Linked DNA regions of Stappia indica. Each later gene encodes a partner of the first gene's protein in a complex. Links are inferred from orthologs where the notes say so. Each region holds a gene or a part of one and is shown in the gene's direction. Other genes may lie near its edges.

Evidence for each region.
Region 2: the proteins of ccmB (region 1) and ccmE are in contact, whole or in part, in a solved structure (PDB 8CE8), measured with the Escherichia coli proteins. The link is inferred for Stappia indica from one-to-one orthologs.

The regions. Positions count from the first base shown.
Region 1 is NZ_CP046908.1:2,424,645-2,431,847, forward strand. The notes cover bases 4,330-7,203. They hold ccmB (heme exporter protein CcmB), read left to right. Parts: upstream 4,330-5,358; coding sequence 5,359-6,048; downstream 6,049-7,203. Other genes in these bases: ccmA (heme ABC exporter ATP-binding protein CcmA), read left to right, coding at 4,712-5,362; GH266_RS11350 (heme ABC transporter permease), read left to right, coding at 6,115-6,873; ccmD (heme exporter protein CcmD), read left to right, coding at 6,870-7,064; GH266_RS11360 (DsbE family thiol:disulfide interchange protein), read left to right, coding at 7,061-7,203. Also shown: GH266_RS11330 (ATP-dependent carboxylate-amine ligase), read left to right, coding at 1-991; aconitate hydratase AcnA, read right to left, coding at 1,568-4,318. UniProt on the Escherichia coli protein: Required for the export of heme to the periplasm for the biogenesis of c-type cytochromes.
Region 2 is NZ_CP046908.1:4,652,194-4,659,289, forward strand. What follows is about bases 2,396-5,162. They hold ccmE (cytochrome c maturation protein CcmE), read left to right. Parts: upstream 2,396-3,443; coding sequence 3,444-3,881; downstream 3,882-5,162. Other genes in these bases: ccmI (c-type cytochrome biogenesis protein CcmI), read left to right, coding at 2,396-3,400; GH266_RS21415 (heme lyase CcmF/NrfE family subunit), read left to right, coding at 3,944-5,162. Outside these bases: GH266_RS21395 (RT0821/Lpp0805 family surface protein), read left to right, coding at 72-545; GH266_RS21400 (hypothetical protein), read left to right, coding at 699-2,114; more of ccmI, read left to right, coding at 2,237-2,395; more of GH266_RS21415, read left to right, coding at 5,163-5,932; GH266_RS21420 (cytochrome c-type biogenesis protein), read left to right, coding at 5,932-6,426; GH266_RS21425 (bifunctional alpha/beta hydrolase/OsmC family protein), read left to right, coding at 6,523-7,096. UniProt on the Escherichia coli protein: Heme chaperone required for the biogenesis of c-type cytochromes. Transiently binds heme delivered by CcmC and transfers the heme to apo-cytochromes in a process facilitated by CcmF and CcmH.

The DNA.
Region 1 (7,203 bases):
CTTTGTCGAGATCCTCGAGCGCCTCGCCGCCCAGCGCGGCGCGCGCATCGAGACCGAACCGCTCTACGGCTATGCCGGGGCGGTGATCGATGCGGTTGGCCGCCGGCATTTCTTCAAGGGCACCCATTTCGACATCAACCGGGCGGGCGCTGCCGCCCTTGCCCGCGACAAGGACTATGCCGGCCGCTTCCTGGCGGCCGCCGGGCTCGCGACCCCGCGCGGCGTGCTGCTGCACGGGCCGCGCCGCACCGTCCAGCTTTCCCTCAAGAACCCGTTAGTCGCCGCCCGCCTGCCGGACCGCGCGGCCGCGCATGCCTTCGCCGAGGAGGTCGGCTATCCCCTTTTCGCCAAGCCGAACGAGGGATCGGAGGGCGACGGGGTGACCCGCGTCGGCGATGCCGCCGGCCTCGACCTTGCCCTCGATGCGCTGCTGGCGCTGCACGACCGGGTGCTGGTGCAGCAGGCGGTCGCCGGCGAGGACCTGCGCGTCGTCGTGCTCGACGGCAGGGTCAAGGCCGCCTTCGCGCGTCGCCCGCTGTCGGTCACAGGCGACGGCGCCAGCCCGCTTTCCGCGCTGATCGCCGCTCGGCTTGCGGAGTTCGCCAGCGACGGCAAGGGCGCGCGCATCGCCGCCGACGACCCCCGCATTCTCAGCGAGCTCGCCGCCTCGGGCTTCACGCCGGACAGCATCGCGGAAAAAGGCGCGACCATCGCCCTGCTGGCCAATGCCAACCTGTCGACCGGCGGCAGCGCCAGCGACATCACCGACACGCTCAATCCCGCCGCCGCTGATGCCGCGATCCGCGCCGCCGCGGCGCTCGGCCTGCGCTTTGCCGGCGTCGACCTGCTCGCCGCGCCCGGTGCGCCGCCGGTGGTTCTGGAGGTCAATGCCGCCCCCGGCCTTGCCTATTTCCACCGCATGGGCCCGCAGGCCGCCGCCCGCGTCGAGGCGATCTACGCCGACCTGCTGGACGCGCTGCTGGCGTCCTGAGGGCTTTTCCGCCTTCCCTGCCATGAACGTCATCACCTCATGGTGTCGAGCTGGCGTCCCGGTCCGGCTTTGAAGAGGGCGACGATCTTTGGCAAGTCGGCGGGGAAAGCACACCGCCCGCCCCGCCCACAGAGTGTCGTCCCGGTTTCGGCGCAGCCGAAGACCGGGAACCAGTAACCCCGAACGGTTCGGCTCAGGCCGCAAGGTTGCCGCCGCAAGGCCGGAGGTTGCTGCCTGCGTGCCATCATTCGCCCCAGCGGATACTGGACGCCTGCCTGCGCAGGCGTGACAGCGGAGGGGGTGGCCAGGGCCGTCCCGCCTCACGCAAGCACAGCCCTCCCCCGCGTCTTCCCGGGCAAGCGAAGCGCGACCCGGGACCGACGAGCCGAAAGCCTTCCGGTACTCCATAACCGCCCGGACCTCCCCGATCCCGGCTCGGCGCTGACGCGCCCTCCGGGAGGACGCGGGGACAGGCATCGGTTTCCCCAAAAGCAAAAGGGCCAGCGAATGCCGGCCCTTCTTTTTCGTATCGCAGTGTCCGGACGCGCTCTGGCGAGCCGGAGCGCGGTCTCCAAATCAAGACGTGACGAGGTTGCGCAGCACGTAATGCAGGATGCCGCCGGCGCGGACGTATTCCAGCTCGTCCTCGGTGTCGATGCGGCACAGCACCTCGATGGTCTTGGTCGTGCCGTCGGCGAACTCGACCAGCATGTCGACCATCTGGCGCGGCTTCAGGTCGGTGACGCCCTTGATCGTCACCTTCTCGGCGCCGGTGATGCCGTGCGACTGCCAGCTCTCGCCGTCCTTGAAGGTGAAGGGCAGCACGCCCATGCCGACCAGGTTGGAGCGGTGGATACGCTCGAACGACTGGGCGATCACGGCGCGCACGCCGAGCAGGCGGGTGCCCTTGGCAGCCCAGTCGCGCGACGAGCCCGTGCCGTATTCCTTGCCGGCGAAGATGACGAGCGGCGTGCCCGCCTCCTTGTAGTCCATCGCCGCGTCGTAGATCCACTTCTGCTCGCCGTCCTTCATGGTGACGCCGCCTTCGACGCCCGGCACCATCTGGTTCTTGATGCGGATGTTGGCGAAGGTGCCGCGCATCATCACATGGTGGTTGCCGCGACGGGCGCCGTAGGAGTTGAAGTCCTTCTTGGCGACCTGGTGCTCGAGCAGATAGACGCCGGCAGGCGCCTCCGCCTTGATCGAGCCGGCCGGCGAGATGTGGTCGGTGGTGATGGAATCGAGGAACAGGCCCAGGACCGCCGCGCTCTCGATGTCCTCGAGCGGCTTCGGCTCCATGGTCATGTCTTCGAAATAGGGCGGGTTGGCCACATAGGTCGAGTTCATCGGCCACTTGTAGGTCATGCCGCCCTCGACCTTGATCCCCTGCCAGTGCTCGTCGCCCTTGAAGACGTCCGAATAGCGCTCGCGGAACATCTCCTCGGTGATCGAGGAGCGGATCAGGTCGGTGATCTCCTGGTTGGTCGGCCAGATGTCCTTCAGGTAGACCGGGTTGCCGTCCTGGTCCTCGCCGAGCGGATCTTCCGCGACGTTGATGAACATGGAGCCGGCGAGCGCATAGGCGACGACCAGCGGCGGCGAGGCGAGGTAGTTCGCCCGCACGTCCGGATTGACGCGGCCCTCGAAGTTGCGGTTGCCCGACAGCACCGAACAGACCACCAGGTCGTTCTCGTTGACCGCCTCGGAAATCGCCGGGTCCAGCGGACCGGAATTGCCGATACAGGTGGTGCAGCCATAGCCGGCCAGGTTGAAGCCCAGCGCGTCGAGATCGTCCTGCACGCCGGCCTTCTTCAGGTAGTCGGTGACCACCTGCGAACCGGGAGCCAGCGAGGTCTTCACCCACGGCTTGACCTTCAGGCCCTTCTTCAGCGCGTTGCGGGCGACGAGGCCGGCACCGATCAGCACCGAGGGGTTCGACGTGTTGGTGCAGGAGGTGATCGCCGCGATCACCACGTCGCCGTCGGCCAGACCATGGGTCTTGCCGTTGACGTCATAGCGCTGGCGGGCCTGGCCGGTGACGCCGGTGGCACCTTCGTCGACAAAGCGCGATTCGCCGGTCGAGCCCGGAAGGGTGGACGGATCCTTGCCGCCGCCCTTGATCTCGCGCAGCGCGGCGACGAACTTCTCGGCCGCCTCGTCGAGCGCGACGCGGTCCTGCGGGCGCTTGGGGCCGGCGAGCGAAGGCACGACGGTGGAGATGTCGAGCTCCAGCGTGTCGGTGAAGATCGGCTCGGCCGTGTCGGAGGTGCGGAACATGCCCTGCGCCTTGGCATAGGCCTCGACCAGGGCGACCCGCTCGGGATCGCGGCCCGTCGAACGCAGGTATTCCAGCGTGTCCTCGTCGACCGGGAAGAAGCCGCAGGTCGCGCCGTATTCCGGCGCCATGTTGGCGATGGTCGCGGCGTCCTCGAGGCTCAGGTTGTCGAGGCCCGGGCCGTAGAACTCCACGAACTTGCCGACCACGCCCTTCTTGCGCAGCATCTCGACGACGCGCAGCACCAGGTCGGTGGCGGTGATGCCCTCGCTGAGCTTGCCGGTCAGCTTGAAGCCGACGACCTCGGGGATCAGCATGGAGATCGGCTGGCCGAGCATGGCCGCCTCGGCCTCGATGCCGCCGACGCCCCAGCCCAGAACGGCCATGCCGTTGACCATCGTCGTGTGGCTGTCGGTGCCCACCAGCGTGTCCGGATAGGCGAGCGTCTCGCCGTCCTCGTCCTTGGTCCACACGGTCTGGCCGAGATACTCAAGGTTGACCTGGTGGCAGATGCCGGTTCCCGGCGGCACGGCGCGGAAATTGTCGAAGGCCGACTGGCCCCAGCGCAGGAACTCGTAGCGCTCGCCGTTGCGCTCGTATTCCAGCTCGACATTCTTGGTGAAGGCGTCCTGGGTGCCGAAATAGTCGATCATCACCGAGTGGTCGATGACCAGGTCGACCGGCACCAGCGGGTTGACCTTCTTCGGGTCGCCGCCGAGCTTCACGGCCGCATCGCGCATCGCGGCAAGGTCCACCACGGCCGGAACGCCGGTGAAGTCCTGCATGAGCACGCGCGCCGGACGGTAGGAGATCTCGTGCTCGGAGGTGCGGGTCACCAGCCACTTGGCGACGGCGCGGATGTCGTCCGCGGTCACGGTGCGGTTGTCCTCGAAGCGCAGGAGGTTCTCCAGCACGACCTTCAGCGAATAGGGGAGCCTGGACACGCCCTCCAGCCCGTTCTTCTCCGCCTCGGGGAGGGAGAAATAGGTGTAGGTCTTGTCACCGACCTGGAGCGTCTTCCTGGCCTTGAAACTGTCGAGTGATTTGGTCACGGCTGGCGGTCCCCTTGTTGTCCTCGGGCGGATGCGGCCCCATGGCCGCCTGGCACCCAACGAATGCGCATCCCCGGCGGAAAGCGTCGTCTTGGGATACGCCGCCGGCCGGGTTTGCCGTCTCGCGTCTGCGGGCACCTGGGTGCGCCGCGTGCGGGTTGGCGCCCGTATAGCGAATTTCGGCGCGCGGGGCCAGCGGTTAGCGGCGCGAGCCGTCTCGTCATTATGGCGAGGTCGCGCGGCCGGCAGGCGCGCCGGCAGCGACGCATTGCCGCTTGATCGCCGCCGGCCTGCATGCCATGCCTCGTCCTGCCGGGCGGACCATCCGTGCGGGCACGAAAACCGCCGCTGCCGGCCATGACCGGCCCGGCGCGCGCAGCAGATCCGGGGCCGATGCGTCTTCTTGCCGAACAGCTTGCCTGCGACCGCGGAGGCCGCAGGGTCTTCGCAGGCCTCTCGCTCGCGGTCTCGAGCGGCGAGGCGATGGCCGTCACCGGACCGAACGGCGTCGGCAAGTCGAGCCTGCTGCGCGTGCTGGCGGGCCTGGTGCCGCCGGCCGAGGGCACGGTCCGCGTCGAGGGCGGCGAGGCGGAGGCCGAGCCTTTCGAGCATTGCCACTATGCCGGCCATCTCGACGCGGTGAAGCCGGCCCTCTCGGTCATCGAGAACCTTGCCTTCTGGCGCGACTTCCTGGCCGGGCTGCCGGCGCTCGGCGGTCTTTCCCCGCGTTCTCCGCAGGCGGCGCTCGACCTGCTCGGCATCGGCCACACCGCCGACCTGCCGGCCGCCTATCTGTCCGCCGGCCAGCGCCGCCGTCTGGCGCTCGCCCGGCTGCTGACCATCCCGCGTCCCGTCTGGCTGCTCGACGAGCCGACCGCCGCGCTCGACGCCGCCTCGGAGGCGCAGCTGACCGAGCTGATGCGCGACCATGTCGCCGGCGGCGGCATCATTCTCGCCGCCACCCACCAGGCGCTCGGCCTCGACGGCTTGCTGAGGCTGCATCTCGAGGCTCCCGAGCCCGCCGACACGGAAATCCCGGCATGACCGCGGCCGACCGCCCGCGCGGCTGGGTCGCCGCCCTGTTCTCCCGCGAGCTGCGCCTGTCGCTGCGCTCGGGCGGCGGCGCGCTGATCGGCGTGCTGTTCTTCCTGGCCGTCGTCACGGTCATTCCCTTCGGCGTCGGACCGGATCTCAACCTGCTCGCCCGCATCGGCCCGGCCGTGCTGTGGATCGGCGCCCTGCTCGCCACGCTGCTCGGCCTCGACCGCCTGTTCCAGGCCGACCGCGACGACGGATCGCTCGACCTCGTGCTGATGGCCGGCCGGCCGCTGGAGATCGTCGTGCTGATCAAGTGCCTCGCTCATTGGGCCGGCACCTGCCTGCCGCTGGTCGCCGCCGCCCCGGTTCTGGCGATCTTCCTCAACCTGGAGCCGCTGGCCATCGGCGCGGTGACGCTGACGCTGGCCGTCGGCACCCCGGCCCTGACGCTGATCGGCGCGGTCGGCGCGGCGCTGACCGTCAGCCTTCGCCGCGGCGGGCTGCTGCTGGCCGTGCTCGTGGTGCCCTTCTCGATACCCGTGCTGATCTTCGGGGTCAGCGCGTCCGGGGCGGCGGTGAGCGACCCGGCCCCCTTCCTGGCGCCGTTTCTCTATCTCTGCGCGGTCACGCTGATCACCGCCGTGGTCGGCCCCTTTGCCGCTGCGGCAGGCCTGCGCTTCTCCGCCGACTGAGGGACACGCAAAGGTGTCGCATTCTCCCCGATTGAAAGCAGGCTCCAGCGACACTAGAACAGTTCCATGGGATTGATGGATCTTGCCAACCCGACGCGCTTCATGTCGTTCTCCGGCCGGCTTCTGCCGTGGCTGGGAGGCGCCTGCGCGCTCGCCTTCGCCGCCGGGCTCTACATGACCTTCTTCGTCGCGCCCGACGACTACCAACAGGGTGCCACGGTCAAGATCATGTTCCTGCATGTGCCGGCCGCCTGGCTCGCCATGATGTGCTACTCGATCATGGCGATCTCCGCGCTCGGCACCCTGGTGTGGAAGCATCCGCTCGCCGACGTCTCGGCACGCGCCGCCGCCCCCATCGGCGCGGCCTTCACCTTCCTGTCGCTGGTCACCGGCTCGCTCTGGGGCAAGCCGATGTGGGGCACTTACTGGGTCTGGGACGCGCGCCTGACCTCGGTCCTCGTGCTCTTCGTCATGTATCTGGGGCTGATCGCCCTGTGGCGGACGATGGAAGACCCGATCCGCGCCGGCAAGGCGGCGGCGGTCCTCACCCTGGTGGGCGCGGTCAACCTGCCGATCATCAAGTTCTCCGTCGACTGGTGGAACACGCTGCACCAGCCGGCCAGCGTGATGCGGCTCGACGGCCCGACCATCCATCCGACGATCCTCTGGCCGCTGCTGACGATGGCGCTCGCCTTCACCCTTCTGTTCCTCGTCATGCACCTGATGGCGATGCGCAACGAGATCCTGCGCCGCCGCCTGCGCACGCTGCAGCTCGGCGCCGCCAGCACCCGCGTCGCCGCGGCACGACCACAGGCCGCCGAATGACCGAGCTTCTCGACCTCGGAGCCCATGCGGGCTTCATCCTCGCCTGCTACGCGATCACGCTGGCGACCATCGTCGGCCTGTTCGCCTGGCTCGCCGCCGACCGCAGGACCCTCACCGCCGCACTGGCGAAGCTGGAGGCGGACGGCGTGCGCCGCCGTTCGAACGCGACTGCCTCCGGAGAGCGCGGATGAGCACCGAACTGGAAACCAGGACCGAAACCGGCGGCCAGCCGGACGGCGCCCCCCCGCGCCGCCGCGTGCCCTTGCTGGCCTTGCTGCCGCTCATCGTCTTCGGCCTGCTCGCCGTGCTGTTCCTGATCCAGCTGCTCAG
Region 2 (7,096 bases), 2.2 Mb from region 1 along the record:
GGCTCATCGCGGCGCCTGCGCGCCGCCGCTTCGGCTCCCGTGCGACATGCAAGGGGGCCGGATCAAGAGGGATGACACGAGGGCAAGCGCGGATGAACGCCTTGAAACTCGCCATTGCTGTGACCATGGCTGCCGTGGCTGGCGCCTGCAACACCGGCGGCAGCGTCGGTGCCGGGCCCGTCGTGGTCGGCGGCAGTCTGTTCGGCAGCGCCTTCAGCGCGCCGACCGTCCAGCAATCGGAGGCCGATGTCGTCCTGGCCGACCTGCTGCGCTCCGAAGCCGGGCAGGGGCTGGAAGTTTCCGACCGCAGGGCCGCGGCAACGGCGCTGCGCGGTGCGCTGGGCACCAACCGCACCGGCGAGACCGTGCAGTGGCAGAACCGCAGCTCCGGCACCAGCGGCCGGGTCGTGACCGGTCCCAGCTACCAGGTGAACAACATCCTGTGCCGCGACTACACCCATGTTGTGACGGTCGAGGGCGTGGAGCGCTCCATGCGCGGCGCCGCCTGCCGCAGCGGCGAGGGCGGCTGGCTGCCGATCACCTGATCGAGCGGGCCCGGGAAAAAGCGTGCAGACGCGGCGTCCCGCGCCCTTTCCGACACGGCCTGCGAAGCCGGTTACGGACCATCGCCAAGATTCAATTAATCATTTTCTGAAACCATCCGCCAACGATCCCAGAACTCGTTCGAGCGCGGACTGATGCCTGACCGGCGCCTTTTGACGGAAAAGATCCGATCCTATCTGCAGGCCCTGTCGCCCCGTGCTGTGCAGACCCTTTTGCGTGGCCTGGAGGGCGCGCGTGCGCGCGGATCCGACGATCCCCATCTCGACCTGATTCTCGATGCCTGCCTCAGCGCGGTGCGGCCCGACACCGGCATCGTGCTCGACGCCGAGCCGCGCGAGAACTGGCTGCAGCGCCTGTTCTTCGCGCCGGTCGAGGACATGCTGGTGACCGAGATGCTGCCCAGCAAGGAGCGCGGCCGGATCACCCGCTCGAGCCTGCCGCAGATCTGGACCTGGATCTCCCGCGACATCGCGCCCGACCGGGTGAGCGTGGCGCTGCAGATCAGCCGCCGCCTGGAGACCGAGCCCGACGACGTGATCGAGCAGGCCGTCTCGCTCCGCCGCAACGTGCTTGCTCCGATGGAAAAGGCTCTGGCGGAGGCGCATGCGGACGACCGTGCGCACCAGAAGTTGAGCATGCTGGTGGGGGGCGAGCGGGCGCTGCGCGACGTGGAGGACCTCGTCGCCGCCTTCCGGGAGGGCGCCTGGCTGGAGGCCCTGCGCGAAAGCCTGCCGGAACGGCTGACGGAATGGGACTTCAAGCCGGGCAGCCCGTCGCTGACCCGCATCAAGGCGGTGACCGACCGGCACGGCGAGGAGCGGGCGCTGATCGCCTCGATCGTACTGGACCGGGTGGAGGCGCCCGAATCGATGCTGTCGCTCGCCGCGGCGCTCGCCGGCTCCATGTCGATCCGCAAGATCGCCGAGAGCAGCTATTCCGTCTTCGCCGAGATGGCCCTGTCCGAAGTCGAGCGCTATGCCGGCATCGCCTGCGGCGATTGCACCAACCTGAAGCTGTCCGGCGCCATCGACGCCTATACCCGCATCGTCAAGGTGCTCGACCGCCAGTTCGACCTGATGGAAAAGCCGGCCTGGCACAAGCGGGTCGCCGAGACGCGGCGGCAACTGTCGGCGCTGGTGGCGCGGGAGCTGGAAGCGGCGACCGGCAGCATCCGCCGGCTGCTGGTGGTGCCGAAGGTCGCGCCCGGCACCGAGCCGGAGGTGGACGTGGTGCTGCTGGAGGAAGCGCATCGCGGCATCATGCTGGTCAACAAGATGCGCGATGCGGCGGAGAACCTTGCCGTCAACGAGATCACCGCCCGCACCCGCCACGCGCTGGACCAGTCGCTCGACATCAAGACCCGCTCGTTGCTGGCCTCGCTGGCTGCCGCACGCGAGGACGAGCGCAAGGCACACCTGCTGACCGTCGATATCGCCATCGACCTGTGCGAGGCGTTCTACGGCAAGGATTATGCCGACCAGCTGCGGCGCAGCCGCAAGGCCGCGCTGACGCCCAAGCCCAAGCAGGAGATCCGGCAGGCGGCCTCCTGAGGACGCTGCCGGGGACGGGGCGGCGGCTGACGCTTTCGTGAAGCGGCAACGGGCGCCGCGACCGCCTGTCACAGGCCGCAAATACTTGCGGAAATGCGCGAGGCACGGTCTATATCCCCTTCATGACGCTCTGGATCGCCTTTTCCCTGCTCACCGTGCTGGCGGCGCTGGCCGTGCTCGTTCCGCTCGCCCGTGCAGGACGCGGTGCCGCAATGGCTGCCGCCCTGCATGACGCCGAGGTCTACAAGTCGCAGCTCGCTGAGGTCGAGCGCGATCTCGACCGCGGCCTGATCTCGCAGGAAGCGGCGCAGGCTGCGCGCACCGAGATCGCCCGCCGGCTGATCGCGGCCGACCGCGAAGCGCAGCGCGGCAGCGGAACGGCGCCTGCCGCCGCGGAGGATGCCGCCAAGGGCGGCGCCGCCCGGCTGCGTCTGGTTCAGGCGGCCGCGCTCGTCATGGTGCCGCTGGGCGCCGTCGGGGCCTATATCGCCTACGGTTCCCCCGATCTTCCCGATCTGCCGCTGTCGGCCCGGCTCGAGGCGCCTGCCCAGGGCCGCTCGCTGCCCGATCTGGTGGCGCGCGTCGAGCGGCATCTGGCCGACAATCCCGAGGACGGGCGCGGCTGGGACGTGGTGGCGCCGGTCTATATGCGCATGGGCCGGCCGCAGGACGCTGCCGCCGCCTATGCCAGGGCCATCCGCCTGCTGGGCTCGGACGTGCGGCGCGAGACCGACCGGGGCGAGGCGCTGGTCGTCGCCAACAACGGCATCGTCAGCGCCGAGGCGCATGCGGCCTTCGAACGGGCGGTGGCGATGGATGCGCAGGCGGTGAAGCCGCGCTTCTTCCTGGCGCTGGCGCTGACCCAGGAAAACCGCAAGGACGAGGCGATCGCCGCCTGGCAGTCGCTGCTGGCCGATGCGCAGGGCGGCGAGGCCTGGGCCGAGGCCGTGCGCATGGAATTGGCCAAGCTCGGCGTCGAGGCGCCGGCACCGGCCGCAGCCGATGTGGCCGGACCGTCTCGCGAAGAGATCGAGGCCGCGCAAGAGTTGAGCACCGACGACCGCCAGCAGATGATCCGCTCGATGGTCGACGGGCTGGACGCGCGCCTTGCCGCCGATGGCGGAAGCGCGCAGGAATGGATGCAGTTGATGCGCGCCCTGGACGTGCTGGGCGAGCGCGAGCGTTTGCGCCAGGTCATTGCGCGCGCCGGCGAGGCGCTGAAGGATGACCCGGCCGCGGTCGCGGGCATTCGGCAGCTGGCGAGCGAACTGGGCGAAGGCTCGTAAGCGGCACAAACTGGTGGGCAGCGACGGGAACGGACGAAGCAAGATGACCCGCAAGCAAAGACGCATGACGATGATCGCAGCCGCCGGCGGCGTGCTCGCCGTTGCGGTCGGGCTGATCCTGGTGGCGCTGAACGATCAGATCGTCTTCTTCCAGAGCCCCAGCGACATCGTCGGCAAGCAGCTGCCGGACGGACAGCGCATCCGCCTCGGCGGTCTCGTCGAGGAAGGCAGCGTCGAGCGCGGCGCCAATGCCGAGGTGCGTTTTGCCGTGACCGACACGGTGGAAAGCGTCAAGGTCGTCTATGTCGGCCTGCTGCCGGACCTGTTCCGCGAGGGGCAGGGCGTCGTCACCGAAGGCGTGATGAAGGGCGACGGCTGGTTCCACGCCGACAATGTGCTGGCCAAGCACGACGAGAACTACATGCCCAAGGAAGTCGCCGAAGCCCTCAAGGGCAAGGGCGTCTGGCAGGGCAAGGAATAGCCGGCAGCGATCCGGCCGCGCGCGGGCCCTCCGGCCTGCCGATTTGAGGGAGACGATCCGGTATGATCATCGAGATCGGCCATTTCGCGCTGATTCTGGCCTTCGTTCTGTCCGTGCTGCAGAGCGTCGTGCCGGTCTGGGGCGCGGTCAAGAGCGACCGCCGGCTGATGGCGGTGGCGCCGCCCGTCGCAGGCATGCAGTTCCTGCTCGTCGGCATCGCCTTCGCGGCCCTGATGCAGGCCTACATGGTCTCCGACTTCTCGGTCGTGAACGTGATCGAGAACTCCCATTCGGCCAAGCCCACCCTCTACAAGATCACCGGCGTGTGGGGCAATCACGAGGGCTCGCTGCTCCTGTGGGTGCTGATCCTGGTGCTGTTCGGCGCACTGGTCGCCGCCTTCGGCCGCAACATCCCGATGGAGCTCAAGGCCGCGACGCTGGGCGTGCAGGGCTGGGTGACGGCCGCCTTCCTGCTGTTCATGCTGTCGACGTCCAACCCGTTCGTGCGCGCATCGCCGGCGCCGTTGGAGGGCAACGACCTCAACCCGATCCTCCAGGATGTAGGCCTCGCGATCCATCCGCCGTTGCTCTATGTGGGCTATGTCGGCTTCTCCATCGTCTTCTCCTTTGCCATCGCCGCGCTGATCCTCGGCCGGGTCGATGCCGCCTGGGCCCGCTGGGTGCGGCCGTGGACGCTGCTGGCCTGGATGTTCCTGACGCTCGGCATCGCCATGGGCTCCTACTGGGCCTATTACGAGCTCGGCTGGGGCGGCTACTGGTTCTGGGATCCGGTCGAGAACGCCTCCTTCATGCCCTGGCTTGCCGGTACGGCGCTGCTGCACTCCGCCATCGTCATGGAAAAGCGCGGGGCGCTGAAGGTCTGGACGGTGCTGCTTGCCATCCTCACTTTCTCGCTGTCGCTGCTGGGCACCTTCCTGGTGCGCTCCGGCGTGCTGACCAGCGTGCATGCCTTCGCCACCGATCCGGCACGCGGCACCTTCATCCTCGGCATTCTCGTCCTGTTTATCGGCGGCTCGCTGGCGCTCTATGCCTGGCGCGCGCCGCTGCTGAAGCAGGGCGGCCTGTTCGCGCCGGTCAGCCGCGAGGGCGCGCTGGTGCTGAACAACCTGCTGCTGACGGTGGCGACCGCCGCCGTTCTGGTCGGCACGCTCTATCCCCTGGTGCTGGAGGTGCTGACGGGCGAGAAGATCTCGGTCGGGCCGCCCTTCTTCAACCTGACCTTCGGGCCGCTGATGATCCCGCTGCTGATGGCGATGCCGTTCGGGCCGTTCCTGGCCTGGAAGCGCGGCGATCTCGCCGCCGTCGGCCAGCGGCTCTACGCGGTCGCCGGCCTTGCGCTTGTCGCGATCCTGGTCAGCGCCTGGTGGCAGGGCACGGACCGGATCCTCGCCGCGCTCGGCGTCGGCCTTGCCGTCTGGGTGATCTGCGGTGCGGTGGCCGAGATCCTGTCGCGCGCCCGCTTCGGCGATGTCGGCCTGTCGACGGGTCTTGCCCGGCTCGGCGGCCTGCCGAAGTCTGCGTGGGGCACGGCGTTCGGTCACGCGGGCATCGGCCTGACGCTGCTCGGCGTCGTCGCCGTCTCCGCCTTCCAGGAAGAGAAGGTGCTGACCATCCGGCCGGGCGAAAGCGTGGAGATCGCCGATTACACGCTGAATTTCTCCGGACTGGCGCGGCGCACCGGCCCGAACTATGTCGACGATGTCGGCCATTTCGACATCTATCGCGGAGGCCGGCAGGTGGCCGTGGCCGATCCGGCCAAGCGCCTCTACACCGCGCGGCAGATGCCGACGACCGAGGCGGGCATCGTCACCTTCGGCCTGTCGCAGGTCTATGTCTCCATCGGCGAGGTGCATTCCGACGGCGGCGCCGACATCCGCCTCTATCACAAGCCGCTGGTGACCTTGATCTGGATCGGCTGCCTGGTGATGAGCTTCGGTGGCGTGCTGTCGCTGTTCGACCGCAGGCTGCGGGTCGGCGCACCGAAGCCGGCGCGCCGCAAGATGGCGGCTGCCGGGCAGGGAGGCGACTGATGATGCAGCTCCTGCGACGGCTGATCCTCGCGTTCGCCATGCTGGCCGCCGCCCTGCCGGCAGCCCATGCAGTGGCGCCCGACGAGGTGCTCGACGATCCGGCGCTGGAACACCGCGCCCGGGAACTGTCCGCCGAACTGCGCTGCATGGTCTGCCAGAACCAGTCGATCGACGACAGCGATGCGCCGCTGGCCAAGGACCTGCGCATCCTGGTGCGCGAACGGCTCGTCGCCGGCGACACCAACGCGGAGGTGGTCGACTTTCTGGTCGCCCGCTACGGCGAGTTCGTGCTGCTGAAGCCGCGCCTGTCGCTGCAGACGGTGGTGCTGTGGGGGCTGGCCCCGCTCGCCCTCGCCATCGGGCTGGTGGTGCTGTTTCTCGGCGCCAGGCGGCGCCGCGGGACCGCTTCGGTCGCCGCCAGCGGCGCGACGCGGCTGAGCGGCGAGGAGCAGGCCGAACTGGACCGGATCCTCTCCCGCGACAAGGAGGCGTGATCCGCTCCCGGTTTCGTGGTCTGTTGAGCGTCGGCGCGGGCTTCGAACGACACCCGCGTTCCGAACGACGAGAGCGCCCAACGAACGGAGAGCCGCATGCCCGCACAGCCAATCCGACTGACCTTCGAGGGCCATAACGGCGCGGAGCTCTCCGCCCGCCTCGACCTGCCCGCCGGGCCGGTGCGTGCCTATGCGCTGTTCGCCCACTGCTTCACCTGCTCCAAGGACGGGGCGGCGGGCCGGCGCATCGCCGAGGCGCTGACCGGCGAGGGCATCGCCGTTCTCCGGTTCGATTTCACCGGGCTCGGCGGTTCGGGCGGCGACTTTTCCTCCACCAATTTCTCCTCCAATGTGGAGGACCTCCTGAAGGCCGCAGCCTTCCTGCGCGAGACCCATGAGGCACCGAAGCTGCTGATCGGCCACTCCTTGGGCGGTGCCGCGATGCTGGCGGCCGCGCATGAGATTCCCGAGGCGCTTGCCGTCGCGACCATCGCAGCGCCGGCCGATGCCGATCACGTTCTCAAGAACTTCCATGGCGATCTGGAGCTTATCCGCGCGCAAGGGCGTGCGGATGTCGAGCTGGCGGGCCGGCGCTTCACCATCGAGAAGCAGTTCCTCGAGGATATCGCCGAGCAGAACGTGCGCGAGCGCGTCGCCCATCTTCACAAGG